Regions from separate parts of the Streptomyces sp. NPDC054932 genome, predicted to be linked through region 1. Evidence: riboswitches for the same ligand, from Rfam matches in the RefSeq annotation. Region 1 holds a riboswitch; the other holds the start of a gene.
What was found. Region 1 has a riboswitch for ZMP and ZTP ahead of ACWGE1_RS07635 (serine hydroxymethyltransferase). Riboswitches for the same ligand answer to the same signal wherever they lie in the genome.
Positions count from the first base shown of each region.

Region 1 (6,744 bases):
GCCCGCGCCGTCAGGACGGCGGTACGGTCGCCCCTGCGGCCCCGGCAGCCCCTGCGGCCCCGGTCACCTCGGCCGCCTGGTCGGCGGGTGAGCCCGCCTGCGCCGGGACGCAGGCCGGTCCGCTCCCGAAGGGGTACTCGCGCAGCTTGCGCCAGACCCCGTCCGAGCCCTGCTCGTAGAGCGCGAAGCCCTCGCAGACCCACTCCGCGGCGTACTCGGCGAGGGTCGTGAAGGCCAGGTCCATCGCCTCCTCGGAGATCCCGTGGGCGACCGTGACGTGCGGGTGGTACGGGAACGCCAGCTCGCGGTCGATCGGCCCCTGGGGATCGCGGACCTCGCTCTGCAGACGCGTGCAGCCCGCGGCGCCCTCGACGATTTTGACGAAGACGACCGGGGAGAGGGGACGGAAGGTTCCCGTGCCGTCCAGCCGCATCCGGAAGGACCGGAAGGCGGCCGCGACCTCGACCAGGTGGGCCCTGATCGCGGGGAGCCGGTCCGCCTCCACCTCGGTGGGCGGTACGAGGGTGACGTGCGTGGGGATGCCGTGCGCGGCGGCGTCCCCGAAGCCCGCGCGCAGCTCCTGGAGCTGGCTGCCGTACGGCTCCGGGACCGCGATCGAAACGCCGAGCGTTACGGTCCCCACGTGTCTCTCCTCCGCTTGTGGCTGTGGACTGCTGCCGCCCCAGTGTGGCGGCAGCACCCCCATTCGTGCCAGGGCTCTCTGTCCGTAGTTGCGTTCGTCAGTGCTTGGCGGGCAGCAGACCGAGGCGGTCGTAGGCCTGCGCGAGGGTCTCGGCGGCGACCGCGCGGGCCTTCTCCGCGCCCTTGGCCAGGAGGGAATCGAGCGTCTCGGGGTCGTCCAGGTACTCCTGGGTGCGCTTCTTGAACGGTGTGACGAAATCGACCATCACGCCGGCCAGGTCGGTCTTCAGCGCGCCGTAGCCCTTGCCCTCGTACTTCGCCTCCAGCTCGGTGATCGTCTCGCCCGTGAGGGTGGAGTAGATCGTGAGCAGGTTGCTGACGCCCGGCTTCGCCTCGGAGTCGAAGCGGACCTCCGCCTCGGTGTCGGTGACCGCGCTCTTGATCTTCTTCTCGGTGACCTTGGGCTCGTCGAGGAGGTTGATCAGGCCCTTGGGGGACGACGCGGACTTCGACATCTTGATCGCCGGGTCCTGGAGGTCGTAGATCTTCGCGACCTCCTTGACGATGTGCGCGGCGGGGAGGGTGAAGGTCCGGCCGTAGCGCTGGTTGAAGCGCTCCGCCAGGTCACGAGTCAGCTCGATGTGCTGGCGCTGGTCCTCGCCGACGGGGACCGCGTTCGCCTGGTAGAGCAGGATGTCGGCGACCTGCAGGATCGGGTACGTGAACAGGCCGACGGTGGCGTTGTTGACGCCGCCCTTGGCGGACTTGTCCTTGAACTGGGTCATCCGGCTGGCCTCGCCGAAACCGGTGATGCAGTTCATGACCCAGCCGAGCTGCGCGTGCTCGGGCACGTGGCTCTGGACGAAGAGCGTGCAGCGCTCGGGGTCCAGCCCTGCGGCCAGCAGCTGCGCGGCGGAGAGGCGGGTGTTCGCGCGCAGTTCCTTCGGATCCTGCGGCACGGTGATCGCGTGCAGGTCGACCACCATGTAGAAGGCGTCGTGCGTCTCCTGCAGGGCGACGTACTGGCGGATGGCTCCGAGGTAGTTCCCGAGGTGGAACGAGCCGGAGGTGGGCTGGATGCCGGAGAGCGCGCGAGGACGATCAGAAGCCATGGCTTCATTCTCTCAGGTGCGGGGGCGGGCCCGTGCCCTCCGCTGGCCGGATCCCCGCGGGTCGCGCCGGGTCCGCCCGTACCGCGCCGGGGTACCGGGGGGTAGCGGCGCGTCCGGATACCGCCCCGGCCGAGCGACCGATTTCCGCCGGTTCCGGAGAGATCCGCCGCGCGGAGCCCCCCGGAACCGGCGCCGCAGGTCAGGACAGCGGCAGTCCCGGGGCCGGGAAGGCGGCCATGAGGTCCGTGACCTCGGCGCGGATCGCGGCGAGGGCCTGCTCGTCACCCTTGGCGGCGGCGTCGACCGCGCGCGAGATCCACTCGGCCACGAGCGGCATGTGCTCGGTGGACAGGCCGCGCGAGGTCAGCGACGGCGTGCCGATGCGGATGCCCGACGGGTCGAACGGCTTGCGCGGGTCGAACGGCACCGTGTTGTAGTTCACGACGATGCCGGCCCGGTCCAGGGCCTTGGCGGCGATCTTGCCCGGCACGTCCTTGCCCGTCAGGTCGATCAGCACGAGGTGGTTGTCCGTACCGCCCGAGACCAGGTCGAAGCCCCGCTGCAGGAGCGCCGCGGCCAGCGCCCTGGCATTGGCGACGACCGCGTGGGCGTAGCTGACGAACGACGGCTGCGCGGCCTCGTGCAGCGCCACCGCGATGCCGGCCGTGGTCTGGTTGTGCGGACCGCCCTGCAGGCCCGGGAAGACCGCCTTGTCGATCGCCTTCGCGTGCTCCTCCCGGCACATCAGCATCGCGCCCCGCGGACCGCGCAGGGTCTTGTGCGTGGTGGTGGAGATGACGTCGACGTGGTCCGCCGGGGACGGGTGCGCGCCGCCCGCGATCAGGCCCGCGATGTGGGCCACGTCCGCGACCAGGATCGAGCCGGCCTCCTTCGCGATCTCCGCGAAGGCCGCGAAGTCGATGGTCCTCGGCAGCGCGGTACCGCCGCAGAAGATCAGCTTCGGCCGCTCGGCGAGGGCCTGCTCGCGCACCGCGTCGTAGTCGATGAGGCCGGTGTCCTGCCGGACGCCGTACTGGACGCCCCGGAACCATGAGCCCGTGGCCGAGACGCCCCAGCCGTGCGTCAGGTGCCCGCCCATCGGCAGGGCCATGCCCATCACGGTGTCGCCCGGCTTCGCGAAGGCCAGGTACACGGCCAGGTTGGCCGGCGAGCCGGAGTACGGCTGCACGTTCGCGTGGTCCACGCCGAACAGGCCCTTGGCCCGCTCGATCGCCAGCGCCTCGACGCGGTCGATGTTCTGCTGGCCCTCGTAGTAGCGGCGGCCGGGGTAGCCCTCGCTGTACTTGTTCTGCAGCACGGTGCCGGAGGCTTCCAGGACGGCTGCGGACACGTAGTTCTCGCTGGGGATCAGGCGCAGGGTCTGCGCCTGCAGCACTTCTTCCGCCGCGACGAACGACGCCAGCTCGGGGTCGGTCGCGAAAAGGGCGGGATGGCGGCTCGCGGACATGGCGGGCTCCTCCGGGGTCGATGTGATCGGTACCCCGCGAGGCCCAGGCGAGCGGCCCTGAATGCGGTCGAGCGCGCACGACTCCCCCGGAGTTGGTTCTCCGTACGCCAGTCGCCGTGCGTACCGCCCACCTTAGCGGGCGCGCCGCAGAAGAGGTTTCTGCGTCCGGGATACGAGCGACGATATGAAGGTGACGCCACCCTCGTCACCGCTTCACCCGGCGCTACGCCCGGCCAGACGGACGATCGGAGACCCCGTGTCGACAACTGCTGATGCCATCCGCTCCGCAGACGCGCACAGTGCGCACAACTACCATCCGCTGCCCCTGGTCGTCGCGTCCGCCGAGGGCGCGTGGATGACCGATGTCGAGGGCCGCAGATACCTCGACATGCTCGCCGGGTACTCGGCCCTCAACTTCGGGCACGGCAACCGCCGTCTGATCGACGCCGCCCGTGCCCAGCTGGAACGGGTCACGCTCACCTCGCGCGCCTTCCACCACGACCGCTTCGCCGACTTCTGCACCGAGCTCGCCGCGCTGTGCGGCAAGGAGATGGTGCTGCCCATGAACACGGGCGCGGAGGCCGTGGAGACGGCGGTGAAGACCGCCCGAAAGTGGGGCTACGAGGTCAAGGGCGTTCCGGACGGGCACGCCAAGATCGTGGTCGCCGCCGACAACTTCCACGGCCGGACCACGACCGTCGTCTCCTTCTCCACGGACCACGACGCCCGCGACCACTTCGGGCCGTACACGCCGGGCTTCGAGATCGTGCCGTACGGGGACCTCACCGCGCTGGCCCACGCCGTCACCGAGAACACCGTGGCCGTACTGCTGGAACCGATCCAGGGCGAGGCGGGCGTACTGGTGCCGCCCGCCGGATACCTGAGCGGCGTACGGGAGCTGACCCGCGAGCGGAACGTCCTGTTCATGGCGGACGAGATCCAGTCGGGGCTGGGGCGGACCGGAAGGACGTTCGCGTGCGAACACGAGGGCGTCGTCCCGGACGTCTACATCCTCGGCAAGGCGCTCGGCGGCGGCGTGGTGCCGGTGTCGGCCGTCGTCGCCGACCGGGACGTGCTCGGGGTCTTCCGGCCCGGGCAGCACGGCTCCACCTTCGGCGGGAACCCGCTCGCCTGCGCCGTCGCCCTGGAGGTCATCGCGATGCTCCGGACCGGCGAGTTCCAGCAGCGCGCCACCGAGCTGGGCGAGCACCTGCACCGGGAGCTGAACCTGCTGGTGGGCGGGGGCGCCGTGACCGCCGTACGCGGCCGCGGGCTGTGGGCGGGCGTCGACATCGACCCGTCACGCGGCACGGGCCGGGAGATCTCCGAGAAGCTGATGGAGCTCGGGGTGCTCGTGAAGGACACCCACGGGTCGACGATCCGGATCGCCCCGCCGCTGGTGATCAGCAAGGAGGACCTGGACTGGGGCCTGGACCAGCTCCGATCGGTGCTGGGCGTCTAGGCGGCCCCGTCCGCAGCGGCTAGAGGGGTGTCCGCAAAGCAGCGCCGGCGCCCGGAGCCGGGCGGGACTTTGCGGACACCCCCTAGAGGATGACGTGGGGCAGGAAACGGGCGTACTCGTCCGTGACCGGCCCCGCCGATTCGCGGATGCCGAGCCCCGCCGCCTCGTCCTCGACGACCCACGCGCCGAGCACCACCCGGTTGCCGTCGAAGTCGGGCAGCGGGGCCAGGCCCTGGAAGCAGTACCGCTCCCCCGGCTCCGGTACGAACGGCTCGCCGTCCGGGCCGGGTTCGTGCAGGGTGACGCCCGCGCCCTCGCGGCCGAGGAGGGGCTTGGCCACGTAGCCGGCCGACCCGGGCTCCGCCAGCTCGCGCGGCCCGTCGAGGTAGGCGGGCAGCAGGTTGGGGTGCTCCGGGAAGAGCTCCCACAGGATCGCGAGCAGCGCCTTGTTGGACAGGAGCATCTTCCACAGGGGCTCGATCCAGCAGGTGGTGCCGGAGCCGCCGCCGTGGTCGTACGTGCCGAGCACCTGCGGGCCGAACTCGTCCGTGGCCAGCCACTCCCACGGGTAGAGCTTGAAGCAGGAGCGGATGAAGCGGAGCTTCTCGTCCACGAACCGGCCGGACAGGCTGTCCCAGCCGATCTGCTCGACGGAGAGCGCCTGGGTGTCCAGGCCGGCCTGCTCGGCGGTCTCCTGGAGGTAGGCGACCGTCATCAGGTCCTCGCCGAGCTCGTCGGTCTCGGAGTGCGCGAAGTGCAGCAGGCCGGGCGGGAGCAGCTCGGCCTGGCGCCGCCAGGCGTCGACGAGGCGCTCGTGGAGGGAGTTCCACTGGTCGGCGCCGGGGAAGCGTTCCTCCATCCAGAACCACTGCGGACTGGCCGCCTCCACGAGGGAGGTGGGCGTGTCGGCGTTGTACTCCAGCATCTTGGCCGGGCTGCCGCTGCCGTCGTAGCGCAGGTCGAAACGGCCGTAGAGGGAGGGCTGTTCGGCGCGGCGCCGCCAGGACTCGGCGATCAGCGCGGCCAGCTTCGGATCGGTGATGCCGAGGTCGGCGAAGCGGTCGTGCTCGACGATGTGCGCGGCCGCGGCCAGGCACATGGCGTGCAGCTCCTCGACGACGTTCTCCAGGGCCTCGACCTCGGGGAGCGAGAAGGAGTAGTACGCGCTCTCGTCCCAGTAGGGGCGCAGGGAGTCGTCGGGGAAGCGGGTGAGGGGGTAGATCACCCCCTGCTCCTCGACGGTCTTCTGCCAGTCGGGACGGGGCTCGATGGTGTGCCGCTGCATGGTGTCGGTCAGCCGCCGCTGGAGCCGGAGCTGGAGTGGCCGCCGATGCCGCCGCGGGTGACGGCGGACTTGTCGAAGCTGCCGCCGGAGACCTTGCCGGCGGCCACGTAGCCGCCGTAGTAGTACGAGCCGGTGCCGCCGCTCTTGCACTCCTTGTTGTTCAGGTGCTGCAACGTCGAACGGGAGGCACAGCGCTTGTCCGGTTCGTCGCTGCTGCCGCAGGCCACGAGCGTGGCCGCGAGGAGGCCCATGCCGCCGAGGGCGACCGCGCCGGAGCGCATACGGCGCTGATTGGTGCTGCTGCTGTCCATGTCTGCTGCTCCCCCTGGGGCCCGGCGTACTGCGGACAGACTAGAGCGGGGTCCCCGGCCGATGGAATCCGGCCGCCGTGAGATCCGTGACCTAGAGTCGGTTCGTGCTCATTGGGATGATTTGCGCGCTCGGTGCGGCGGTCTGCTTCGGCACGGCGTCGGTTCTGCAGGCCGTCGCGGCACGGTCGGCGGAGCCGGGCACGGGGTCCGGGGTGGACACGGCACTGTTCCTGCGGGCCGTGCGGCAGTGGCGGTACCTGGCGGGTCTCGGCCTGGACGCGGCCGGCTTCGTGCTCCAGATCATCGCCCTGCGGCACATCCCCATCTACGCGGTGGGGGCCGCGCTGGCGGCCAGTCTGGCGGTGACGGCGGTGGTCGCGGCGCGGCTGCTGCGGGTGCGGCTCTCCCGGACCGAGTGGGCCGCGGTGGCGGTGGTGTGCGCGGGACTGCTGATGCTGGGCCTG
Region 1 covers NZ_JBSGXU010000018.1:570-7,313, reverse strand. Annotated here, with positions in the region: gene ACWGE1_RS07645 (2'-5' RNA ligase family protein) at 11-643, opposite strand; gene trpS (tryptophan--tRNA ligase) at 741-1,754, opposite strand; gene ACWGE1_RS07635 (serine hydroxymethyltransferase) at 1,954-3,222, opposite strand; ZMP/ZTP riboswitch at 3,257-3,347, opposite strand; gene rocD (ornithine--oxo-acid transaminase) at 3,479-4,684, shown strand; gene ACWGE1_RS07625 (glutathionylspermidine synthase family protein) at 4,767-5,969, opposite strand; gene ACWGE1_RS07620 (hypothetical protein) at 5,978-6,280, opposite strand; gene ACWGE1_RS07615 (hypothetical protein) at 6,385-6,744, shown strand, end outside.

Region 2 (21,379 bases), on a different contig from region 1:
AGACCACGCCCGCCTCGCGCTCCGAGAGCGTGCCCAGGATCGACTGGAGCTGCTCCTGGAGGAAGGTGAAGGAGACCGCGTCCGCCGGGACGACCGCCTCGGAGTCCTCGATGAGGTCGCCGAACTCGCTGTCGCCCTCCTCACCCAGGGGGGTGTGCAGGGAGATCGGCTCGCGGCCGTACTTCTGGACCTCGATGACCTTCTCGGGGGTCATGTCGAGTTCCTTGCCCAGCTCCTCCGGGGTGGGCTCACGGCCCAGGTCCTGGAGCATCTGGCGCTGCACGCGGGCGAGCTTGTTGATGATCTCGACCATGTGCACGGGGATGCGGATGGTGCGCGACTGGTCGGCCATGGCGCGCGTGATCGCCTGCCGGATCCACCACGTCGCGTACGTGGAGAACTTGAAGCCCTTGGTGTAGTCGAACTTCTCCACGGCGCGGATCAGGCCGACGTTGCCCTCCTGGATCAGGTCCAGGAAGAGCATGCCGCGGCCCGTGTAGCGCTTGGCCAGGGAGACCACGAGGCGGAGGTTGGCCTCCAGCAGGTGGTTCTTGGCGCGGCGGCCGTCCTCGACGAGGATCTCCAGCTCGCGCTTGAAGGCGGGCTTGTGGTCCTCCTCCTCTTCGAGCTTGTACTCGGAGAACAGGCCCGCCTCGATGCGCTTGGCGAGCTCCACCTCCTGCTCGGCGTTGAGGAGCGGCACCTTGCCGATCAGCTTCAGGTAGTCCTTGACGGGGTCGGCGGTGGCACCGGCCACCATGACCGTCTGCGCCGGAGCGTCGTCCTCGTCGTCGTCGGACAGCACGAAGCCCTGGGTACCGCCGGCCTTGGGTGCCTCGTCCTCCGCCTCGTCGGCGAGGTCCTCGGCAGCCCAGTCCTCGCCCTCGACGACGGGCGTCTCGCCCTCGTCGGCGTCCTTGGCGCTGGTCTTCTTCGCCGCGGCGGTCTTCTTCACGGCGGTCTTCTTGGCGGCGGTCTTCTTGACCGTGCGCTTCTTCGGCTCGGCGGCGGCCTCGGCCGACACCTCGTCCTCGGTGGCGGCGGCCGACGGAGCGGATATCGCCGTGGCGGTGGCCGTGGCCGCGGTGGCGGCCGTCTTGCGCGCGCCGATGGGGCGCGGCGCGGGGGTGGCCTTCTTGGCCACGGTACGGGCCGGGGCGGCGGCAGCCTTGCGGGGCTTCTTGGCGGCAGCCTTGGTGGCGGGGGCCGCGCTGACGTGAAGGGCGACACCCTCCTCGTCCAGGACCTGGTTCAGGCTGCGCAGGACCCGCTTCCACTGGTCCACCGGGATGCGGCCGGCCTCGAAGGCCTGGCGCACGTCGTCACCGTTGATGTGACCCTGCTCGCGGCCGCGCTCGACGAGCGCGACCAGGGCCTCGGATTCGGCGATCTCCGGAGGGAACGTACGGGACGGGCTGAGCGACACAAGGAGCCTCTCGTTGCGAACAGATAAGGGTGGGCGGGACATCATCGCGCGAACTCGGGAAACAGACCCGAGGGGGGTCTGTATTCCGGGCCGCGCGAGGACACCTGTCGGTTCATCGCATGCCCGAGTCGATTCGTTACGCGCTGAATTGAGTGACCTGCGCCACGCTGTGGCCACGCAACCGATCCGGCGTAGATCCGTCCGCCCCTCACATCAGCCCGTTTTACGGGCCTCGATGAGGAAGCGGGCGGTGTGCGCGACGAACGGACCTTCGTTTTCGATCTGTTCGTGGAGCTCGCGCAACCGGTCCCGGTACTGCCCGACCGTGAAGCCGGGCACCATCCAGATCACCTTCCGCAGAAAGTAGATCACGGCTCCGATGTCGTGGAACTCCGTGCGCAGTCGCTCGGAGCGCAGATCGACGACCTCCAGGCCGGCCGCCGTGGCGTCGGCGACCGCGTCGTCGGGGTGCCGGGCGCGCCGGACCTCCTGCGGCTGCGGGCCGAGGAAGTACTCGACGAGCTCGAAGACGCTCGCCGGACCGACCTGCTGCGAGAGGTAGGTGCCGCCCGGCGTCAGCACCCGCGCGATCTCCTCCCACCAGATGGTCACCGGGTGCCGGCTGCACACCAGCTCGAAGGCCGCGTCGCCGAAGGGCAGCGGCGGCTCGTCGGAGTCCGCGACCACGGCCGCGCCCAGCGGGTGCAGCAGCCGCGTCGCCTTCTCGATGTTGGGCGGCCAGGACTCGGTGGCCACGGTCAGCAGCGGCAGCGGACCGGACCCGGCCAGGACCTCGCCGCCGCCCGTCTGGATGTCCAGGGCGGACCGGACCCGGGCCAGGCGCTCGGCCATGAGCCGCTGGTAGCCCCAGGAGGGACGCTGCTCGGTGGCCCGGCCGTCGAGCCAGGAGAAGTCCCAGCCGTCGACGGAGACGGACTCGGCCTCTGCGACAAGATGGTCAAAAGTACGCGTCATGCCTTGATCGTCGCAGGCCGGGCGCCCGTCAACCACCGGATATGTCGACTACAGTGGTCGGCGGGCCGTGACTGGCGTTCGGGTGGATCACCACCGGGGAGCGGCCCGGCGTACCTGTGGACCCGGTGCGCCGACTGCCGCGCGCCTGGGCGAACCGCGATCCGCAGCGACGTTCAGGAGACCCCATGACGACCGCCACTGCCCGGCTGATGGACGGCACCGCCCTCGCCCGCCGCATCTCCGAGGAGACCGCCGCCCTCGCGGCGAAGATCACCGAGCGCACCGGTACCGCGCCCTGCCTCGCGACCGTGCTGGTCGGCGAGGACCCCGCCTCCGTGACCTACGTACGCATGAAGCAGAACCGCTGCGCCAAGGCGGGGATCACCTCCCGCCACGTCGAGCTGCCCGCCGCGACCACCACCGAGGAACTGGTGGCCACCCTCACCGCGCTCTCCGAGGACCCGGAGATCAGCGGCATCCTGCTCCAGCACCCCGTCCCGCACCACATCGACGAGCGCGCCGCCTTCGAGGCCATCGCCCCGGGCAAGGACGTCGACGGGGTCACCATGCACTCCTTCGCCGCCATGGGCTTCGGGCTGCCCGGCTTCGTCTCCTGCACCCCCGGCGGCATCATGCGCCTGCTCGCCGCCTACGACGTGGACCTGACCGGCAAGCACGCCGTCGTCGTCGGCCGCAGCGCGATCCTGGGCAAGCCCGCCGGGATGCTGCTGCTGGAGCAGAACGCCACCGTCACCTACTGCCACTCGCGCACCGTGGACCTTCCCTCGATCGTGCGCCAGGCCGACGTGCTGGTCGCCGCCGTCGGCAAGGCCGAGTTCATCCGGGGCGAGGACATCAAGCCGGGCGCCGTGGTCCTGGACGCCGGGTACAACGAGGGCAACGTCGGCGACGTGCACTTCGAGTCGGCCGCTGCCCGGGCCTCGCTGATCACCCCGGTGCCGGGCGGGGTCGGCCCGATGACCATCGCCGTCCTGCTGGAGCAGACCGTGCAGGCGGCCGCCGCGCAGGCCGGGCTGGACCTCGCGGAGCTCTGATCCCGCCGCGCGCGGATCCCGCGCGCGACGCACGCCCCGGGCCCCGGACACCCCCTGGCCCGGGGCGCCGCGTCTCATCGGGCCTGTCCGACGGGGTCGGCGGGGCCGACCGGGTCCGCTGCAGGGCCGGCGGCGCCGCCGCTCGCGGTCCCCGGGCCGGTCCCGGTCCCCGATCCGGTACGGGAGCCGGGCGCCGGGTCGAGCCCGGCGACGGCCCGCTCGGCGGCGGTGAGCGGCGGCGCCTTCAGGGCGCCCCGGCTCGAGGCGCGCAGCACGTGCCAGACCACCGACGGGCGGAGCCAGTGGGTGGGCGCGATGCTCATGGTGAGGACCTTGAACAGGGCGGCAGTGAGTGCTTCGTCCGTGGTGGCGCCCGTCATCAGCCGGTTGACGTAGGCATTGAGCAGACCGGTGCCGGCGCGCGGCTTCATCCCGGTGGCCCCCGGATACAGGATGTCCTGCGACGTGGCGAGCTCCCAGGCGGTGCTGACCTGGGGCGCGATCGCGCGCTGTGCCTCGCGGCCGATCCCGGGGTGGGACAGGCCCTTCGCCCGAAGCAGGGTGCGGACGGCCAGCAGCCCCTGGGCGGCGACGGTCATGCCCTGCCCGTACAGCGGGTTGAAGGTGGCGACCGAGTCTCCGACGGCGAAGAAGCCGTCGGGCAGCTCGGCCTTCTCGAAGTAGATCCGGCGGTTGGCGGTGCCCTGGGTGACGGCGACGTCCGTCAGGGGCTTGCGGCCCTCCAGGAGCTCGCCGACGATCGGGTCGCGGACGGCCTTGGCGAACGGGATGAACGCGTCGGGGTCGCCGGTCGGCTGGCCTCCGCGGGTGCCGGACAGGGTGGCCTGCCACTGGCCGTTCTCGATCGGCACGATCGTGGCCGTCTGCCCGGGGACGGGCACCCGGGGGTCGGACTGCACGTTGACGATGGGGAAACCCATCTCGTGCGCCCCGGCGGGGGCCTCGAAGATCCGGGTCGCGTAGACGAGACCGGAGTCGACCTCGGCCTGCCGGATGCCGCTCACACCGAGTGCCTGGAGCCAGGTCCGGGCCCGCGAGCCGCGACCGCTGGCGTCGATCACGAGATCGGCCGTCACCAGCCGGTCCTGCTCCTCGGGGGTGTCGACGCGGACGCCGGTGACGCGGGCCGCCGTGCCCTCCAGACCCCGGACCCGGCTCTGCTGGAGGGTGGACACCCCCGGCAGGCCGGTCACCCGGGCGCGGACCACCGAGTCGAGGAGGTCGCGGCTGCAGGAGATGTTGAACTGCTTCTCCCCGCAGCGCGGGATCCAGCCCTGGGCGGTCTTGGTGACCAGGTCGGTGGGCAGGCTGCGGCGGATGGCGCCCGCCTTCGTCCAGTCGTCGGTGATGCCCGGCAGGATCCGCTCTATGGCCCGGGCACCGCCCGACCACAGCAGGTGGGTGTGCCGGGCCTGAGGGAGCCCACGGCGCGGAGCCGGGCCCTCGGGCAGCGGGTCGGCGTCGATGACGGTGACCGTGGCGTGCTCGGCGAGGACAGCGGCCGCGAGGAGGCCGGCCAGACTGCCGCCTATGACGACGGCGTGGCGGGGCGGGGAGGACTGGGTCATCGTGGCGGGCTCTCTGTCAGGGCCGTGCTGAGGGCATCGGCGTGAGGAATGCGGCGACCGGCTGTGCGGGTCACGGCGTGGCACGGGGCTTCCCCGACCGAGTGAGGACGTGGGGCGCTCGATCGCCCCGGGGAGCGGCTGCTCCCGGGGCGGCGGCAGAGGGGTGCGCGGGATGCCGGCGGGGTGCGGGCCGGCGGTACCGGCCCGGATCTCCGCCGGATCCCCCTGGCCCGCGCGGTGGCCGTGGTGTCCCGCCGGGCGGGTGGCAGGAGATACGGAAATCGACCTTCCGCCCTTTGCCCCGGTGTCGGGCGCAGGCGGCGCACCGCGTCCGGGTGATTGCCGCGGGACGGGCCCGCGGCGCCGGGCGCGCGCCCTCCCGCGGTTCGGGGCCCGGCTCGCGCACGGCCCGTGTGGTCCTCATGGTGTTTCTCCCTCGGCGGCGCCCTCGGCCGGTGCTCCGCCCCTCGTGCCCGCGATTCCGAGCTGCCCCTCGCGCGCGAGGAGGTCGTCCAGGTGGTCGGCCAGGGACTTCCAGCCCTGGGGCGACAGCCGGCCGGCCCGCGTGACGATGCTCCGTACGTCGTGGGCCCGCATCACCGCCAGCATCGGGTTCTCCCGGTCCCGGACCGCGGACTCCAGGTCCCCCTCGATCAGGGCCAGGGCGGTGGAGAGCGCCTCGGTGTCGTCGGCCAGCAGGAAGCCGCCCTCGACGCCGTAGAAACGCTGGATCCCGGCGGCCGCGGCGAGGTTGGGCAGGCCCTCGCCCTGGGCGAGGCGGGTCAGCGACTGCCCCGACGCGTCGAAGGACCTGGCGATGGCCGCCAGTGAGTGGGGCTGGCCGTCCTCGCGTACGCGGGTGCGGCGCAGGTGCTCGAAGCGCAGGTGCACCTGCTCCTTCAGCGGCAGCCGGGGCGGGCTGCCGTCGAGGGTGAGCCGGACGGCCTGCGGGGTCATTCCGGTGAGGTACGACAGGCGCTCCAGGTCGTCCCTGCCGTCCGAGACGGTGGTGGCGGACAGGGCGAGGGCGCGTTCCACCGCGCTCTTGCTGTCGGCCAGGAGGAAACCGGCATGGACGCCGAAGAACCGCTGCACACCGGCCGCGTGACCCATCCGGGGCAGCCCGGTGCCCGCGTTGAGGGGCCCGAGGGAGGCGCCGGGGGCATCGAAGTCGTCGGCTATCGCGGCCAGTGGCCATTCCCGGCCGTGCTTGTCGCGCCGGGTGGTGCGCAGCAGCAGGAACCGCTGGTGCACCCGCCGCTCCAGCGGAACTTCGACGGCGGTGCCCGCCACCACCTGGGGTATGCGCCCGGGTTCGACCCCGGACAGGTGACCGAGCCGCTCCGCCGCCAGCACCTCGGCCGGATCCTGCCCGCTCTCCTGCGACAGTGCCTCGACGCGACGCCAGATCGCGGCGAGGTCGGGTCTGGCGGCGGCTCGCACCGGCGGATTCTCCATATGTCGACAAGACGTTCGAGGTGATCGGGCTTCGTGAAGCCTAGCCCCCCGCCCCTGGCCGAACCAGAGGAACCCCAACGTTTCCTGCCGTACAGCTCAAAAAGGGTTGGCATGACCTCGGAGGTAATCGACCCGTTCCAAGGCCCCCGGCACAGTGGACGCAGCGGGTCCCGGGGCCGCGCACTCGGTCCCGGAACCCGTGTCCCACCTGGCCGTTCGACCTCGATGGAGGCTGATTCCCATGTCCGCGACCCCGCTCGCCGGCTTCGCCCGCAACCGCGTCCCGCAGGCCGCGCTGCGCCGCTTCCTCGCCCTCGACTCCGTGGTCACCACCACCAACGGGCTGGCGTACGCGGCCTTCTCCGCCCCGCTCGGCCGGCTGCTCGGGGTCGGGCCCGGGCTGCTGCTGGAACTCGGGATCCTCCTCGCCGTGTACGGGGCCGGGGTGGGCTGGCTCGCCTCCCGGCGGCAGCCGCCCGTGCTGCCCGTGAAGCTCGTCATCGAGACGAATTACGCCTGGGCCGCACTGAGTCTGGTGTCACTGGCGCTCTGGTTCCACCCCACCGCCGCCGGGCTGCTGTGGATCCCGGTGCAGGCCCTCACCGTGGCGGGCTTCGCCGTGCTCCAGCAGCTGGCCCTGCGTCAGGGCTCAGCCTCCCAGTGAGCGCAGGTACTTCACCGTCGCCGGGTCGGCCGGGAGCATCGTCTCGATGGCCAGCTCGGCGACGGTCACGTCCATCGGGGTGTTGAAGGTGGCGATGGACGACACGAAGGACAGCACGTGCCCGTCGTGCTCGATGACCAGTGGCAGCGCGATGTACGCGACGGGCTCGTCCGGTGCGCTGTCGCCCGGGCGCTCGGCGACCGGATAGGCCGACACCTCCTCGTACAGGGCGCGCAGCGGCTCGGACCGGGCCAGCGCGATCTGCCGGCCCATCTGCGCCAGCAGGTGGCCGCGCCACTCCCTGAGGTTGCGGATCCTCGGGGCCAGGCCCTCCGGGTGCAGGGTGATCCGCATGGCGTTCAGCGGCGGGGTCAGCAGGTGCTCCGGGAGCCCTTCCAGCAGCATCGCGATGCCCCGGTTGGCCGCGACGACGTCGTACATGGAGTTCACCACCAGCGCGGGATACGGCTCGTACCCCGTCAGCAGGCGCTCGATCCCCTCGCGCAGCGTCTCCATCGCCGGGTCGTCCAGCGCGGTGTGCGCGTAGCGCGGGGCGTAACCGGCGGCCAGGAGCAGGGAATTGCGCTCCCGCACGGGTACGTCCAGATGGTCGGCGAGCCGGAGCACCATCTCCTCGCTCGGCCGGGACCGGCCCGTTTCGATGAAGCTGATGTGGCGGGACGAGGATTCGGCGCGGCCCGCCAGTTCCAGCTGGCTGATGCCGCGCCGGTCCCGCCAGGCGCGCAGCAGGGTGCCCACGTGGGTCGTCGTCATGCACACGACGTTAACCGAGGAGGCTCAGCCCAGGTCGAAGACGTTGCGCAGGCCGAGACGGTGGCGCCACAGGTCGTGCCGCTTGGCGGATTCCAGCTCCGGGGCCCGGTACATCGGCCGGACCGTGCACCGCGGGGCCTGCGAACCGTCCCGGTCCAGCAGGGCGTTGACGGCCGCACGGGCCGAGGCGTTGGCCCCCTCCATCGTCGCCAGGTCGATGTCGACGGCGACGTAGTCCCCGCTGAGGAAGAAGTTCGGGATGCGGGTGCCCGCGCTCGGCCGGTTGTGGAGGGTGCCGACCGGGTGGATCAGCAGCTCGTCCTGGTTGGTGGGGTGCGGGGTGCCGAGCCCGTCCACGCCCGGGTCCAGGAACCAGGAGTGCAGCCCGGAGTCGGCCAGCAGGATCTTCCCGGTGTCGTTGAGGGAGGCCTTCAGCTGAGCCCACACCTCGCGCGCCACCTCCTCGCGGGTGCACTGCTTGGCCGTCTTCCCGTACAGGATCCCCGGCCTGTCCCACTCCGAGATGTCCACCGACAGGCAGTCGACCGCCGCACCGTCGCCGTAGTCGGCCGGGAAGTCCCGGGACGGCCAGTGCTCGGCCTGCTGGATCGCCGTCAACGACCAGGGCGAGTCGATGCAGTTGAGGTGACCGTGCACCAGCGGGGCCCGCTCGGTGAGGTAGAACTGGATGCCGGTCATCCAGTCGGTCTGCAGCCGGTCGCAGCGCCCCAGCATCGGATCCGCGGCCCGCAGCGCCGCGCTCCAGGTGCGGCGGGCGTGCTCGACGGGCAGCGCGCTCACGTAGTGGTCGGCGGTGACGGTCTGCCGGACCCCGTCCGGACCCTCGACGGCGACCCCGCTCACCCGGCCGCCCGCGTACCGCACCTCCCGGACGGTCCAGCCGATCCTGAACTCCACTCCGAGGGACCGCAGATGGGCCTCCCAGGGGTCGATCCAGGCCTCGTTGGTCGGCAGGTTCAGGATCCGGTCGGGCGGGCCGTCCGCCCCGCGCCCCAGCAGGTTGAAGACGAAGGCCTCGCCGAGGGTGCCGACCGTACGGGTGGAGGCCTCCTCGGCCTTGGTCGCCACGATGTTGCGGGTGATGCCGACGGCGAGGATGCGCCGGTACTCGTTCGACATCCGTTCCGCCCGGACGAAGTCCCACCAGGGCGTCCGCTCCCAGACCTCCTCGCGCCGCTCGTCGCAGCTGGTGAGGAAGACGAGCACCCGGTCGACGAAGTACGCCGTCTCGTGCAGCGGGAGCCGGACCAGTGTCTGCAGGATGCCGGTGAGCGCGCGCCGGAGCTCCTCGGGCGTCAGCTCGGCGGGGGAGTGCTCCGGCCAGGGGATGGGCGCGCGCAGGTCCTCGCGCCCGGCGGCGCGGGCGAACATCATCTCGCGCGGGGCGACGAGGTTGTCCCACACGCCGCCCGCGTTCCCGGGGAAGGGGATGCGCCGCATCGTGTCGGGGAGGTTGTGGTAGATGCCGGGGATGAAGCGGAAGCCGTGCTCGGCGGGCAGCGGCCGGCGCCCGCCGCGGGCGCTGCCGGGCACGTCCATGCTGCGGGCCTTGCCGCCGAGCGCCCGGCGCTCGTACACGGTCACGGCGTAGCCGCGCTCGGCGAGTTCGTGTGCCGCGGTCAGGCCGGCCACCCCGCCGCCGAGCACCGCGACACGCCGTCCGTCCGGGGCAGGGCCGGGTGCGGCGGCGGCCGCCGGCGCGGCCGCGGCCCCGGTCATGACCGCCCCGGAGGCGGCCGCCGCGCCCGCGCCCGCGATGAACGTACGCCTGGAACTGCCCGTGCCCGCCATGGCGAGTACCCCCTCGTTACCGCTGGTAACAGCCTGTCCGGCGCAGGAGCATATGGGGGGCGCGACGGACGCGGAAGGCGTAGGAGTACCCGAGCGCACTATGGCGCGAAAGGATTGTTCCGGCGTCCACTGTGGGAACCTTGACTACACGTCACGGGGAAAAGGAGCCGGTGCATGCCGAGTGAGCCGCTGTCACAGAAGGAGATCGAGGACCGGTTGCGGGAGCTCCCCGGCTGGGCCTTCGAGGACGACCGGATCTTCCGCACCTACCGCCTGGGCACGCACTTCGCCGCGAGCGCCCTCGTCGCCCACATCGCCTCCGTGCAGCAGGAGTTGAACCACCACTCCGACCTGACACTCGGCTACAACACGGTCCGGCTCTCCGTGAACAGCCATGACGCCGGCGACGTGGTGACGGAGTCGGACTTCGCCCTCGCCGAACGCGTCGAAGCCCTCGCCCCGGCCCACGGCGCGAGCTGATGACCACGCACATACCGTCCGTGAGACCCCTGCTCGACTACGACGCCGAGGCCGCGTTCTACGACGCCACCCGCGGCGGCACCCCGCGCGCCGAGGCGGCGGCCGCCGCCGTCCTCGGACTGCTCCCGGCGGACGCCGAGGTCCTCCTCGACCTCGGCTGCGGCACGGGCCTCGTCACCGACCGGCTGCGGCGCCCCGCACTGCGCGTCCTGGGCGCGGACGCCTCCCGGGGCATGGCCGCGGCGGCCCTGCGGCGCGGTGTCCCGGTGACCCTCGCCGACGCGGCCCGGCTGCCGGTGCGGTCGGGATCGCTCTGCGCGGTGAGCGCGGTGTGGCTGCTGCACCTGCTGCGGGAGCCGGGGCTGGTCCCGGCGGTGATCGCCGAGGCCGCGCGGGTGCTGCGACCCGGCGGGGTCCTCCTCGCCACCGTGGACAAGGACTCGGCGCACGACGTCGGCAGCGACATCGACGCCGTCTTCGCCGCGCACCTGACCCCGACCCCCTCGGACGCCTCCGGGGAGGTCGAGGCCTACGCGGCCCGGGCGGGCCTGCTCCCGGTCGGCGAGGCCCGCTTCACCGGCCACGGCCAGGGCCGCACCCCGCGCGGCTCCGCCGAGGCGCTGCTCGCGGGCCGGTACGCCTCGCGGATCGTGCCGCGCGGCATCACCGCGCAGGAGCTGGCGGCCCGCCTGGAACTGCTGCCGGACCAGGACGTCCCGCGCGCGGAGCCGACGTACCGCATACGGAGCTTCGTACGCGTCTGACCCGCGGGCGGGCCCGCCCCGGCTCCCGTCACACGTCGAATTCGGCCGGGTCCGGACCGATCCGGCGGCCCGCCGCGCCCGCGCCCAGGGCGTCCAGGGCGGCCATGTCGGCCGCAGCCAGCTCGAAGCCGAACACGTCCAGGTTCTCCCGGATGCGCGCGGGGGTCACGGACTTCGGGATCACGACGTTCCCGTGCTGCAGGTGCCAGCGCAGCACCACCTGCGCGGCGCTGCGGCCGTACCGGGCGGCGATCGCCGTCACGGCCGGGAGGGTCAGGAGCTCCTTGCCCTGGCCCAGCGGGGACCAGGCCTCGGTGGCGATCCCGCGCTGAGCGTGCAGGGCGCGCAGCTCGGCCTGCGGGAAGAGCGGGTGCAGCTCGACCTGGTTCACGGCCGGGACCAGCTCGCTCTCGGCGGCGATCCGGTCCAGATCGGCCGGGCGGAAGTTCGACACGCCGACCGCCCCGGCGCGGCCGCTCGCCGCGATCTCCTCGAAGGTCTTCCAGATGGTGAGGAAGTCGTCGCGCATCGGACGCGGCCAGTGGATCAGGTACAGGTCCACGTGGTCCAGACCCAGCTTCGACAGCGAGTCGTCGAAGGCGCGCAGCACCTCGTCGCGCCCCCACGTCTGCCGGGGACCGTTCCACAGCTTGGTGGTGACGAACAGCTCCTCGCGCGCCAGGCCGGAGGCGGCGACGGCCTTGCCGGTGCCCGCCTCGTTGCCGTAGATGGCGGCCGTGTCGATGCTCCGGTAACCGGCCTCCAGGGCGGTCCCGACGGCGCGCTCCGCCTCCGCGTCCGGCACCTGCCAGACGCCGTAGCCGAGCTGGGGCATGAGCGTGCCGTTGTTGAGCCTGATGGCCGGGACCTGGTTCACGTCGGGTCGTTCCCTCACGTCGGCGCACGGGTGCGCGGTGGTACAGCGTCGTACGAGGGGCGACAACCGGCCTCTCGTGCGACGTATTCCCGCCATTCGCGGGCGCATCCCGTGCGCACCCGGCGCGCTCCCTCACCCCGTCCCGAGGTACGCCTCCCGCACCAGCGGGTTCGCCCGCACCTCGGCCGCGGTGCCCTCGGCCAGCACCGTCCCGAGGTCCAGTACGACGACCCGCGTGCACAGGTCCATCACGAAGGCCACGTTGTGCTCGACCAGCAGCACTCCACAGCCCTCCCGGTCCGCCAGCCGCCGGACGACCTCCGCGAGCCGCTCGCGCTCGGGCGCGGACATGCCCGACGCGGGCTCGTCCAGCAGCAGCACCCGCGGCGGATCGGCGACCGCGCGGGCCAGCTCCACCATCCGGGCCTGCCCGACGGGCAGCCCGCCCGCGTACGAGGCCCCGAGCGCGCCGATCCCGCAGTCGGCCAGCACCCGCTCGCCGCGGGCCCGGCGCTCACGCTCCCGGGCCCGCCGGGCCGGCAGGGCGAGGAGATCGGCGGCCGGACCGCCCCCGCCGCCCCGCCACTCCTGCGCCACCAGCACGTTGTCGGCCACGCTGAGCTGGCCGAACAGCTGCTGCCGCTGGAAGGTCCGGCGTATGCCGTGCCGGGCCCGCCAGACGGGGGAGCGGCGGGTCACGTCCACCCCGTCCAGCAGCATCCGCCCCCGGTCGGGGCGGCGGATCCCGGACAGGACGTCGAACAGCGTGGTCTTCCCGGCACCGTTCGGCCCGATCAGTCCGCACACCTCGCCCGCGCGGACCCCGAGGTCCACCCCGGTCAGCGCCCTGACACCGCCGAACCGCACGCCGATCCCGCGCGCCTCCAGCACGTACCCGCCCCCGCTCATGTCGCCATCCCCAGGTAGGCCTCGGTGAGCCGGTCCGCCTCCACCTCGGCCCGGGGGCCGCACCAGGAGACCCGCCCCTGGGAGAGGTAGGCCACGGTGTCGGCGATCCCCAGGATCTCGGCGGCCTTCTCCTCCACCAGGAGCAGCGCGGTCCCGGCGTCGCGGAGCTCGGTGAGCAGCGCGTACACGTCCTCCACCACGCGCGGGGCGAGCCCGAGGGACGGTTCGTCGGCGATCAGGACCGCGGGCGGCCGCTGCAGCAGCGGCGCCAGGGCCAGCATCTGCTGCTCCCCGCCGGACAGCGCACCGGCGGGAATCCCGCGCCGCTCCGCGAGCCGCGGGAAGCGCGCGTAGACGGCGGCCCGTGCCCCGGCGTCCCTGAGGTACAGGGCCAGGTTCTCCTCGATGGTGAGCGAGGGGAAGATCCCCCGCCCTTCGGGAGCGAGCAGCACCCCGGCCCGGGACCGGCGCACGGCCCCGTCCCGAGTGGTGTCCCGTCCGCTCGTGTACACCGCTCCGGCCCCGACGGGCAGCAGCCCGGCGGCCACCCGGCAGGCGGTGCTCTTCCCGGCCCCGTTGGGCCCGAGCACGGCGAGGATCTCGCCCGCCCGGACGGTCAGATCGACCCCGTGCAGCACGAGCCCCCCGTCGTACCCGGCCGTGACCCCGCGCAGCTCAAGTGCGGCGGCTCCGGCGGGCGGATCCAGCCCCGCCGGGGGAGTTCGAGGCGCGGGGTCCGGGACGGAGCCCCGGGAAGCGGCGGCGCGCCCTCCTGCCGGCCCCGGCTGCGCCGGGATCCGCGGCGGAGGCGGTCCCGCGGCGCGCCGCCGAGCCAGCCGCACCGGCACCGCCGCGCAGTACCCGTCCGGATCGTTGGCCAGGGCCAGCCCCGCCAGCCCGAACAGGATCACCGGCAGATGGGCCGACGCGGTCACGTAGTCCGCCAGCACCCGCGGGGCGACCGCGAACACCAGCCCCGCCACCACCGCGTACTGCGGCCTGCGCACCCCCGCCGCCACGACCACCGCCAGCCACACCAGCCCGGTCATCGCCGTGAAGTCCGTCGCCGTGATCCGGGTGTTGTACGAGGCGTACAGCACGCCCCCGAACCCGGCGAGCCCCGCCGACAGCGTGAACAGCAGCAGTTTCGTCCGCAGCACGGAGACCCCGGAGGCCACGGCCGCCGCCGGGGCCGACCGCACCGCCAGCATCGCCCGCCCCGACGGGGAGTTCCGCAGGGCACTCAGCCCGGCGGCCACCAGCGCGACCAGTACTACCAGGGCCACCCCCAGCGCCCGGTCGTCCGAGAGGTCGACCGGCCCGAGGACCGGCCGCGGTATCGACCACCCGGCGTCGCCGTTGCGCAGCCAGCGCAGTTGGAAGAGCACCTGGTCGGCGAGGAACGCCAGCGCCAGCGTGGCGAGGGCCAGGGACCTGCCGCCCAGCCGCAGCGCCGGCAGCGCGACGAGCGCCCCCAGCAGCGCCGCCACGCACGTGCCCACCGCCAGCGCGGCCACGAAGGGCCAGCCCCGGCTCATGAGCAGCCCGGCCACGAGCGCGGCGCAGGTCACGAAGGTGCCCTGCGCCAGCGACACCATCGCCCCGAGCCCGGTCACCACCGTGAACGACATGAACACCAGCGCGATGGCCAGCCCCTGCGCGAGCAGTCCGCTCCAGAAGGGCGTGGTCACGGTGTAGAACGCCGCGCACAGGAGCGCCGCGCCCACCGCCCACACCCCCCACCGGCGCGACCACGAGGCCCCGGCCAGATGGTCGACCGGCGGCGCGTCCGCGGCGGCGACCCCCGCCGCGCGCGCCCTGCGGGTCAGCACCAGCAGTCCGCCGAAGAGGATCAGGAAGGGCACCGCCGTGCGGAAGCCGGTGATGGACTCGGCGAAGGACGCGTACCCGGCCACCAGGTTCTGCAGCACCCCCAGCCCCAGCCCGCCCGCGAAGGCGAGCGGCACGGAGGCGAACCGTCCGATGACCGCGGCCGTGGCCGAGACGAACAGGAACAGCGTGAAGTCGTGCGCCGAGAGCCCCAGCAGCGGGGTCGCCAGCACCCCCGCCAGGCCGGCCAGCGCCGACGCGATCATCCACGCCACCGACGACAGCCGGTCGGCGCTGATGCCGCGCAGCTCGGTCAGCGAGCGGTTGTCCACGGCGGCCCGAAGCTGCAGCCCCAGCCGCGTGTGCCGCATCAGCACCCACAGGGCCACCGCCACCAGCGCGGTGACCACCCAGGTGATCAGCTGGTCGGAGTCGATGCCGACGCCCTCCGCGAGCTGCCAGGACTTCGCGGGGCTGGGCCCCACGCCCGGCAGCCCGAACTGGTTCTCCGCCGGTTTCACCGGCGCGCCCGCCTCGGCCAGCAGCTCCACCGCCCACAGCCCGGCGGCCGGCAGCGCCACCAGCAGCCCGATGGTGGCCACGATCTGCGCGGTCTCGCCGACCCGGGCGAGCCGCCGGAACATCAGCCGGTCCAGGCCCCAGCCGAGACCGGGGGCCAGTACGAAGACCACCAGCAGGGCGGCCGGGACGGCCGGCCAGCCCAGCCCCGAGTGCAGCTCGTAGAAGGTGAGCGCGCACAGGTAGGCGGTGGCCCCGTGCGCGAAGTTGAACAGCCCGGACGCCGAGTACGACAGCACCAGCCCGGTGGCGAGCAGTGCGTACAGGGCGCCGGAGACCAGACCGCTCAGTACGAAGACGAGCAGATCTCCCATGCCGCGGCCCTACTTGAAGGGGATGGGTTCGTAGCACTTGAACGGCACGGAGACCTCGTACGCGCCGTTCTTCAGCTGGACGAGCGCCCCGCAGCCGAAGCTGTCCTTCTGCCCCTTGGGCTCCGCGCGGTCGCCGACGAGCGTGCCGGTGTCGGAGAAGCCCTGCGCGGCGGCCTGGAAGGACTCGACGGTCAGCTCCTTGCCCGCCTTCTGCGCGATGGAGACGAACAGGTCGGCCGACATGTAGCCGGTCAACATGTGCATGTTCAAAGGCACTTCCTGGCCGCCCGCCGCCGCCTTGATGTCGGCCTTGAACTGCGCCATCTTCGGGTCGGTCGACTCGAAGGGCTGGAACTGCAGCAGCACGTGCACCCCGTCCAGGGCCTGCTTGGTGGCGTCCTTGGCGAGCAGACCCGGGTCGTAGTCGGTGGGGTCGGAGAGCAGCCCCTTGTAGCCGCTGCGCTTGAGCGCGGTGAACAGTCCGATGTTGTTGGGGGTCTGCATGACGGAGACGACGGCGTCCGGGGCCTTGCCGCCGCTGCCGTCGAGGATCTCCTTCACGTACGCGGACCAGTCGCTCGGGACGGCGGTGGCGGGCACGGACGCCTTGGCGTAGGAGACCTGGAAGCCGGCGCTGGCGAAGCCCTGCTGGAAGGTGCGGATGCCGAACTTCCCGGCGTCGCTGTCGTTGGCGATGATCGCGACCGACTTGCCGCGGGCCCCGCCGAGGATCTGGCCGATGCCCTCGGGCCAGGTCTGGTTGAGGGTGCCGCCGGGGGTGGGGACCAGGCAGCCGTTGAAGCCGTAGATGTGCTTGGGTCCGCAGAAGGAGGGCAGGGTGCCCCAGCCGAAGGTGGGGACCTTCTCCTGCTCCAGGAAGTCGGCTCCGGAGAAGGTCACCGAGCTCATGGGGGAGACGGCGAAGACCTTGTCCTGCTGGACGAGTTTGCGGGCGGCCGCCAGGTTCTTGGCGGGGTCCTGGCCGTCGTCCTCCGCGCCGAGGTAGTCGATCCTGCGTCCGTTGATCCCGCCCTCGGCGTTGGCCCGGAGATAGCGGGCCCTGGCGCCGAGGTCGGTGTCCTTCTTGCTGTAGCCGCTGGCGCTGGTCATCGACACGATCCCGCCGACCTTGATCGATTCTGCGGTCACCCCGCGGGAGTTCCCCGGCGCGTCACCGGGCTTGCCCGGGGAGGTGCCGTTGGTGGAGGCGGAGTTGCAGGCGGAGACGAGCGCGAGGGCCGCCGCCGCGGCGGCCAGGGTGCGGATCGGTCGCAACATGTCGGGGATCCCCTCCGGTTGGAATCCCCGCATTCTGTGCGTGACCTGACGGATCGTCAATATTGCTGGCGGATAGAAATGACGATCCGTCAGTTCTGTTGGTGCCCGGCCGGGAAGTCGCCCGGACCTGCCGCGATGGCCCGCGCCACGGGAGCCCGGTCAGGAGGAGTAGAGGGCCGCGACCTCCTTCGCGTACGCCTTCTCGATCGCCCGGCGCTTGAGCTTCAGCGAGGGGGTCAGCAGACCCCGCTCCTCCGTGAACTGCTCACCCAGCACCCGGAAGGTGCGGATCGCCTCCGCCTGCGAGACCAGGGTGTTCGCGGCCACCACCGCCCGGCGGACCTCCGCCGTCAGCTCGGGGTCGCCCACCAGCTCCGCCGCCGGCAGCTGCGGCCGCCCGCGCATCGACAGCCAGTGCGCTATCCCGTCCATGTCCAGGGTGAGCAGCGCCGCGATGTACGGCCGGTCGTTGCCCACCAGCACGCACTGCGACACCAGCGGATGCGAACGGACCCGCTCCTCCAGCGCGGCCGGCGCGACGCTCTTGCCGTTGGACGTCACCAGGATGTCCTTCTTGCGCCCGGTGATGGTGAGGTAGCCGTCCTCGTCCAGCCGGCCCAGATCCCCGGTCGCCAGCCAGCCGCCGCGCAGCACCGCCTCCGTGGCACGCGCGTCGCCCAGGTACCCGGAGAAGATGTGACTGCCGTGCAGCCACACCTCCCCGTCGTCCGCGATGTGCACCGAACTGCCCGGGATCGGCCGCCCCACCGTGCCGTACTTGGTCGCCCCCGGCGGGTTCGCGGTGGCCGCCGCGCACGACTCCGTCAGCCCGTACCCCTCGAACACCGTGATCCCGGCCCCGTCGAGGAAGAGCCCCAGGCGGCGCGACATCGCCGACCCGCCCGACATGGCGTGCCGCACCCGGCCGCCCATCGCCTCGCGGACCTTCCCGTAGACGAGCCTGTCGAAGAGCTGGTGCTCCATCCGCAGCGCGGCCGAGGGCCCCGGCCCGGTGCCGAAGGCCCTGCGCTCGCGGGCCTCCGCGTACCGCACGGCCGTCTCCACCGCCCGGTCGAAGGCGCTCGTACGCCCCTCCGCCTCCGCCTTGCGGCGGGCGGCCGCGAAGACCTTCTCGAAGACGTGCGGGACACCCAGCACGAAGGTCGGCCGGAAGGCGGTGAGATCCGGCAGCAACTCGGCCGCCGCCAGCACCGGTTGGTGCCCGAGCTTGACCCGGGCCCGGACCGCGGCCACCTCCACCATCCGGCCGAACACGTGCGCCAGCGGCAGGAAGAGCAGGGTGGACGGCTGCTCGCCCTGCCGGGCCCGGAACACCGACTCCCACGTGCTCACCAGGGTGTCGGTCTCGTACATGAAGTTGCCGTGCGTGAGCACGCACCCCTTGGGCCGGCCGGTGGTCCCCGAGGTGTAGATGACGGTGGCGGTCGAGTCGGGGGTCACGGCGCCTCGGTGGCGGTGCACGACGTCCTCGGCGACCCGGCGCCCGTCGTCGACGAGCGCGTCCACGGCCCCGGCGTCGAGCTGCCACAGCCGCCGCAGGTGGGGGAGCCGGTCGATCACCGACCCCACCGTCATGGCCTGGTTCTCGTCCTCGACGACACAGGCCGTGCAGTCGGTGTCGAAGAGGATCCAGTGCACCTGATCGGCGGAGGACGTCGGGTACACCGGGACGGGCTGGGCCCCGATCGCCCACAGCGCGAAGTCGAAGAGGGTCCACTCGTACCGGGTACGGGACATCACGGCGACCCGGTCCCCGAAGCGCACCCCCTGGGCCAGCAGGCCCTTGGCGAGCGCGAGCACCTCGGCCGCCAGCTCCCGGGAGGTCACGTCCCGCCAGACCCCGTCGGACTTCCGGCCGAGCACCACCCGGTCCGGCTCCTCACGGGCGTGCTGGAAGACGATGTCGGCCAGGCCGCCGACGGGCGCGCCCGTGACGACGGGTGGGACGGTGATCTCGCGCAAGCCCCGCTCCTCTCCGCGCGCCGCGGTGAACGTACCGCATGGTCAACAGGGGCCGATCGGCCTTGGGATACCTCCACAAGACCTCCCCAGTGATCACCGTGTTCACGCCGTTGACGTGCGGCTGAGCCGGTCCGCGCCGGACAGCACGGCCGCGGCCAGCGCCTCGGCCGCGGCCGGAGGGCGCGCCCCGCGCAGCAGTGCGAATTCCACCGGTCCCAGCTCGGGCAGCCCGCCGACGCGCACCAGGCCCGGCGGGATCAGCCCCCGGGTGTGTGCCATCACGCCCAGCCCCGCCCGGGCCGCCGCGATCAGGCCGCTCAGACTGCCGCTCGTGCACGCGATCCGCCACGCCCGGCCCTCCCGCTCCAGCACCTCCAGCGCCCGCGCCCGCGTGATGCCCGGCGGCGGGAAGACGATCAGCGGAACAGGGCGCTCGGGATCCACCCGCAGCCCTTCCGCGCCGATCCACACCATCCGGTCCCGCCAGACGAGCCTGCCCCGCTCGTCGCCGGGCCCGCGCCGCTTGGCGAGCACCAGGTCCAGACGCCCCGCGTCCAGCCGCTCGTGCAGGGTTCCCGACAGCTCCACCGACAGCTCCAGGTCCACCTCCGGGTGCTCGTGCCGGAAGCCCTCCAGGATCTCCGGAAGCCGCGTCAGCACGAAGTCCTCCGAGGCCCCGAAGCGCAGCCTCCCGCGCAGCCGCGTCCCCGCGAAGAAGGCCGCCGCCCGCTCGTTCGCCTCCAGGATCGTCCGCGCGAAGCCGAGCAGCGCCTCGCCGTCCTCCGTCAGCGCGACGCTGTGCGTGTCACGGGCGAAGAGCGGCCGCCCCGTCGCCTCCTCCAGCCGCCGCACGTGCTGACTGACGGTGGACTGTCCCACCCCGAGCCGCCCCGCGGCCTGCGTGAAGCTGAGGGTCTGGGCCACCGTGAGGAACGTCCGCAACTGGACGGGGTCGTACATACCGCCCAGGCTAACCGTGCTCATCACGGTTCGCGATGACAGTGAGTGCAGTGTGCGGGTTTCCCGATGAGCACCCACCGCCGACCATGGAGGGAGCCCCCGCCCCGAGAGCAAGTGAGCACCCTGCGCATGCGCCGCCCGCACCTGCCCGCCCGGCTGCCCCTGGACCCGTACATCCTGGCCCTGCTCGGCACCGTCGGCCTCGCCGCCCTCCTGCCGGCCCGCGGCCCGGCCGCCACCGTCGCCGACGCGGCCTCCACCGCGGCCGTGGCCCTGCTCTTCTTCCTCTACGGCGCCCGGCTCTCCACCCGCGAGGCCCTCGACGGCCTGCGCCACTGGCGGCTCCACCTCACCGTGCTCGCCTGCACCTTCGTCCTCTTCCCGCTCCTCGGCCTGGCCGCCCGCGGCCTCGTCCCCGGCCTCCTCACGGCACCGCTCTACGGCGGCCTGCTCTTCCTGTGCCTGGTCCCCTCGACCGTGCAGTCCTCGATCGCCTTCACCTCGATCGCCCGCGGCAACGTCCCCGCCGCGATCTGCGCCGGCTCCTTCTCCAGCCTGGCCGGCATCCTCCTCACCCCCCTCCTCGCCGCGGCCCTGCTCGGCGGCGACGCGGGCGGCTTCTCCCCCGACTCCCTGCTGAAGATCGCCCTCCAGCTCCTGCTGCCCTTCCTCCTCGGCCAGGTCCTGCGCCGCCGGGTCGGCGGCTTCCTCGTGCGCCACAAGCAGGTCCTCGGCCGCGTCGACCGCGGCTCGATCCTGCTCGTCGTCTACGCCGCCTTCAGCGCGGGCGTGGTCGCGGGCATCTGGCACCGGGTGAGCCTCCCGCAACTCGCCGCCCTGATGCTGGTGGAGGCCGTACTCCTCGCCGTCATGCTCCTCGTCACCCAGTACGGCGCGGCGCGCCTCGGCTTCGGCCGCGCGGACCGCATCGCCATCCAGTTCGCCGGGTCGAAGAAGAGCCTGGCCGCCGGACTCCCCATGGCCAGCGTGCTGTTCGGGGCCCACGCCGCCCTCGCCGTGCTCCCGCTGATGCTCTTCCACCAGATGCAGCTGATGGTCTGCGCGGTCATCGCCCGGCGCCGCGCGCAGGATCCGGTACCCGAACCCGCCGCCGGCCATGTGGCGGACGTCTCGCCCGGGGCCGGGCGGCCCGCGCCCCGCGCCCGTTAACGTTCGGTGGTGACCTGGATACGCCCGCTCGCCGCCCACGCCGAACGCCCCTGCACCCTGGTCGTCTGCCGCGGCTGCTGCTGCGGCGACCCCCGCAAGAACCCGGGCTCCGACCACGCCGGTCAACTCGCCCGGCTGCGCGAGGCCGCCGCCGCCTCCGACGGCCGCCTGGCCGTCCGTACGACCGACTGCCTCGGCCCGTGCGCCCAGGCCAACGTCATCGTGGTCCAGCCCACCTCCGAGGCCCGCCGCCGCGGCGCCCGCGCCACCTGGTTCGGCTGGGTGCTCGACGACACGGCGACCGACGAGATCATCGCCTGGGCGGCATCCGGCGGCCCGGGCGCCACCCCGCTCCCGCCCACCCTGGACCTCCACCGCATCGACCCCCCGACGCCGAAGCCGGCCAAGGCCGTTGCCCGCCGGGGCCGCAGGAACTGATCCCCGAGCGGTTCGCGGGAGTCCTGCGAACCGGCCACCCCGGC
Region 2 covers NZ_JBSGXU010000006.1:8,377-29,755, reverse strand. Annotated here, with positions in the region: gene ACWGE1_RS02990 (RNA polymerase sigma factor) at 1-1,426, opposite strand, end outside; gene ACWGE1_RS02985 (class I SAM-dependent methyltransferase) at 1,640-2,401, opposite strand; ZMP/ZTP riboswitch at 2,459-2,559, shown strand; gene ACWGE1_RS02980 (bifunctional 5,10-methylenetetrahydrofolate dehydrogenase/5,10-methenyltetrahydrofolate cyclohydrolase) at 2,587-3,456, shown strand; gene ACWGE1_RS02975 (NAD(P)/FAD-dependent oxidoreductase) at 3,531-5,045, opposite strand; gene ACWGE1_RS02970 (hypothetical protein) at 5,466-6,488, opposite strand; gene ACWGE1_RS02965 (hypothetical protein) at 6,745-7,167, shown strand; gene ACWGE1_RS02960 (helix-turn-helix domain-containing protein) at 7,153-7,941, opposite strand; gene ACWGE1_RS02955 (hydroxysqualene dehydroxylase) at 7,966-9,753, opposite strand; gene ACWGE1_RS02950 (4a-hydroxytetrahydrobiopterin dehydratase) at 9,928-10,233, shown strand; gene ACWGE1_RS02945 (class I SAM-dependent methyltransferase) at 10,233-10,997, shown strand; gene ACWGE1_RS02940 (aldo/keto reductase) at 11,026-11,874, opposite strand; gene ACWGE1_RS02935 (ABC transporter ATP-binding protein) at 12,007-12,783, opposite strand; gene ACWGE1_RS02930 (ABC transporter permease subunit) at 12,780-15,506, opposite strand; gene ACWGE1_RS02925 (ABC transporter substrate-binding protein) at 15,516-16,784, opposite strand; gene ACWGE1_RS02920 (AMP-dependent synthetase/ligase) at 16,944-18,767, opposite strand; gene ACWGE1_RS02915 (LysR substrate-binding domain-containing protein) at 18,870-19,727, opposite strand; gene ACWGE1_RS02910 (bile acid:sodium symporter family protein) at 19,857-20,897, shown strand; gene ACWGE1_RS02905 ((2Fe-2S) ferredoxin domain-containing protein) at 20,907-21,335, shown strand.
Region 2: linked by a shared signal. The riboswitch ahead of ACWGE1_RS02980 (bifunctional 5,10-methylenetetrahydrofolate dehydrogenase/5,10-methenyltetrahydrofolate cyclohydrolase) and the one ahead of ACWGE1_RS07635 (serine hydroxymethyltransferase) in region 1 are both predicted to bind ZMP and ZTP.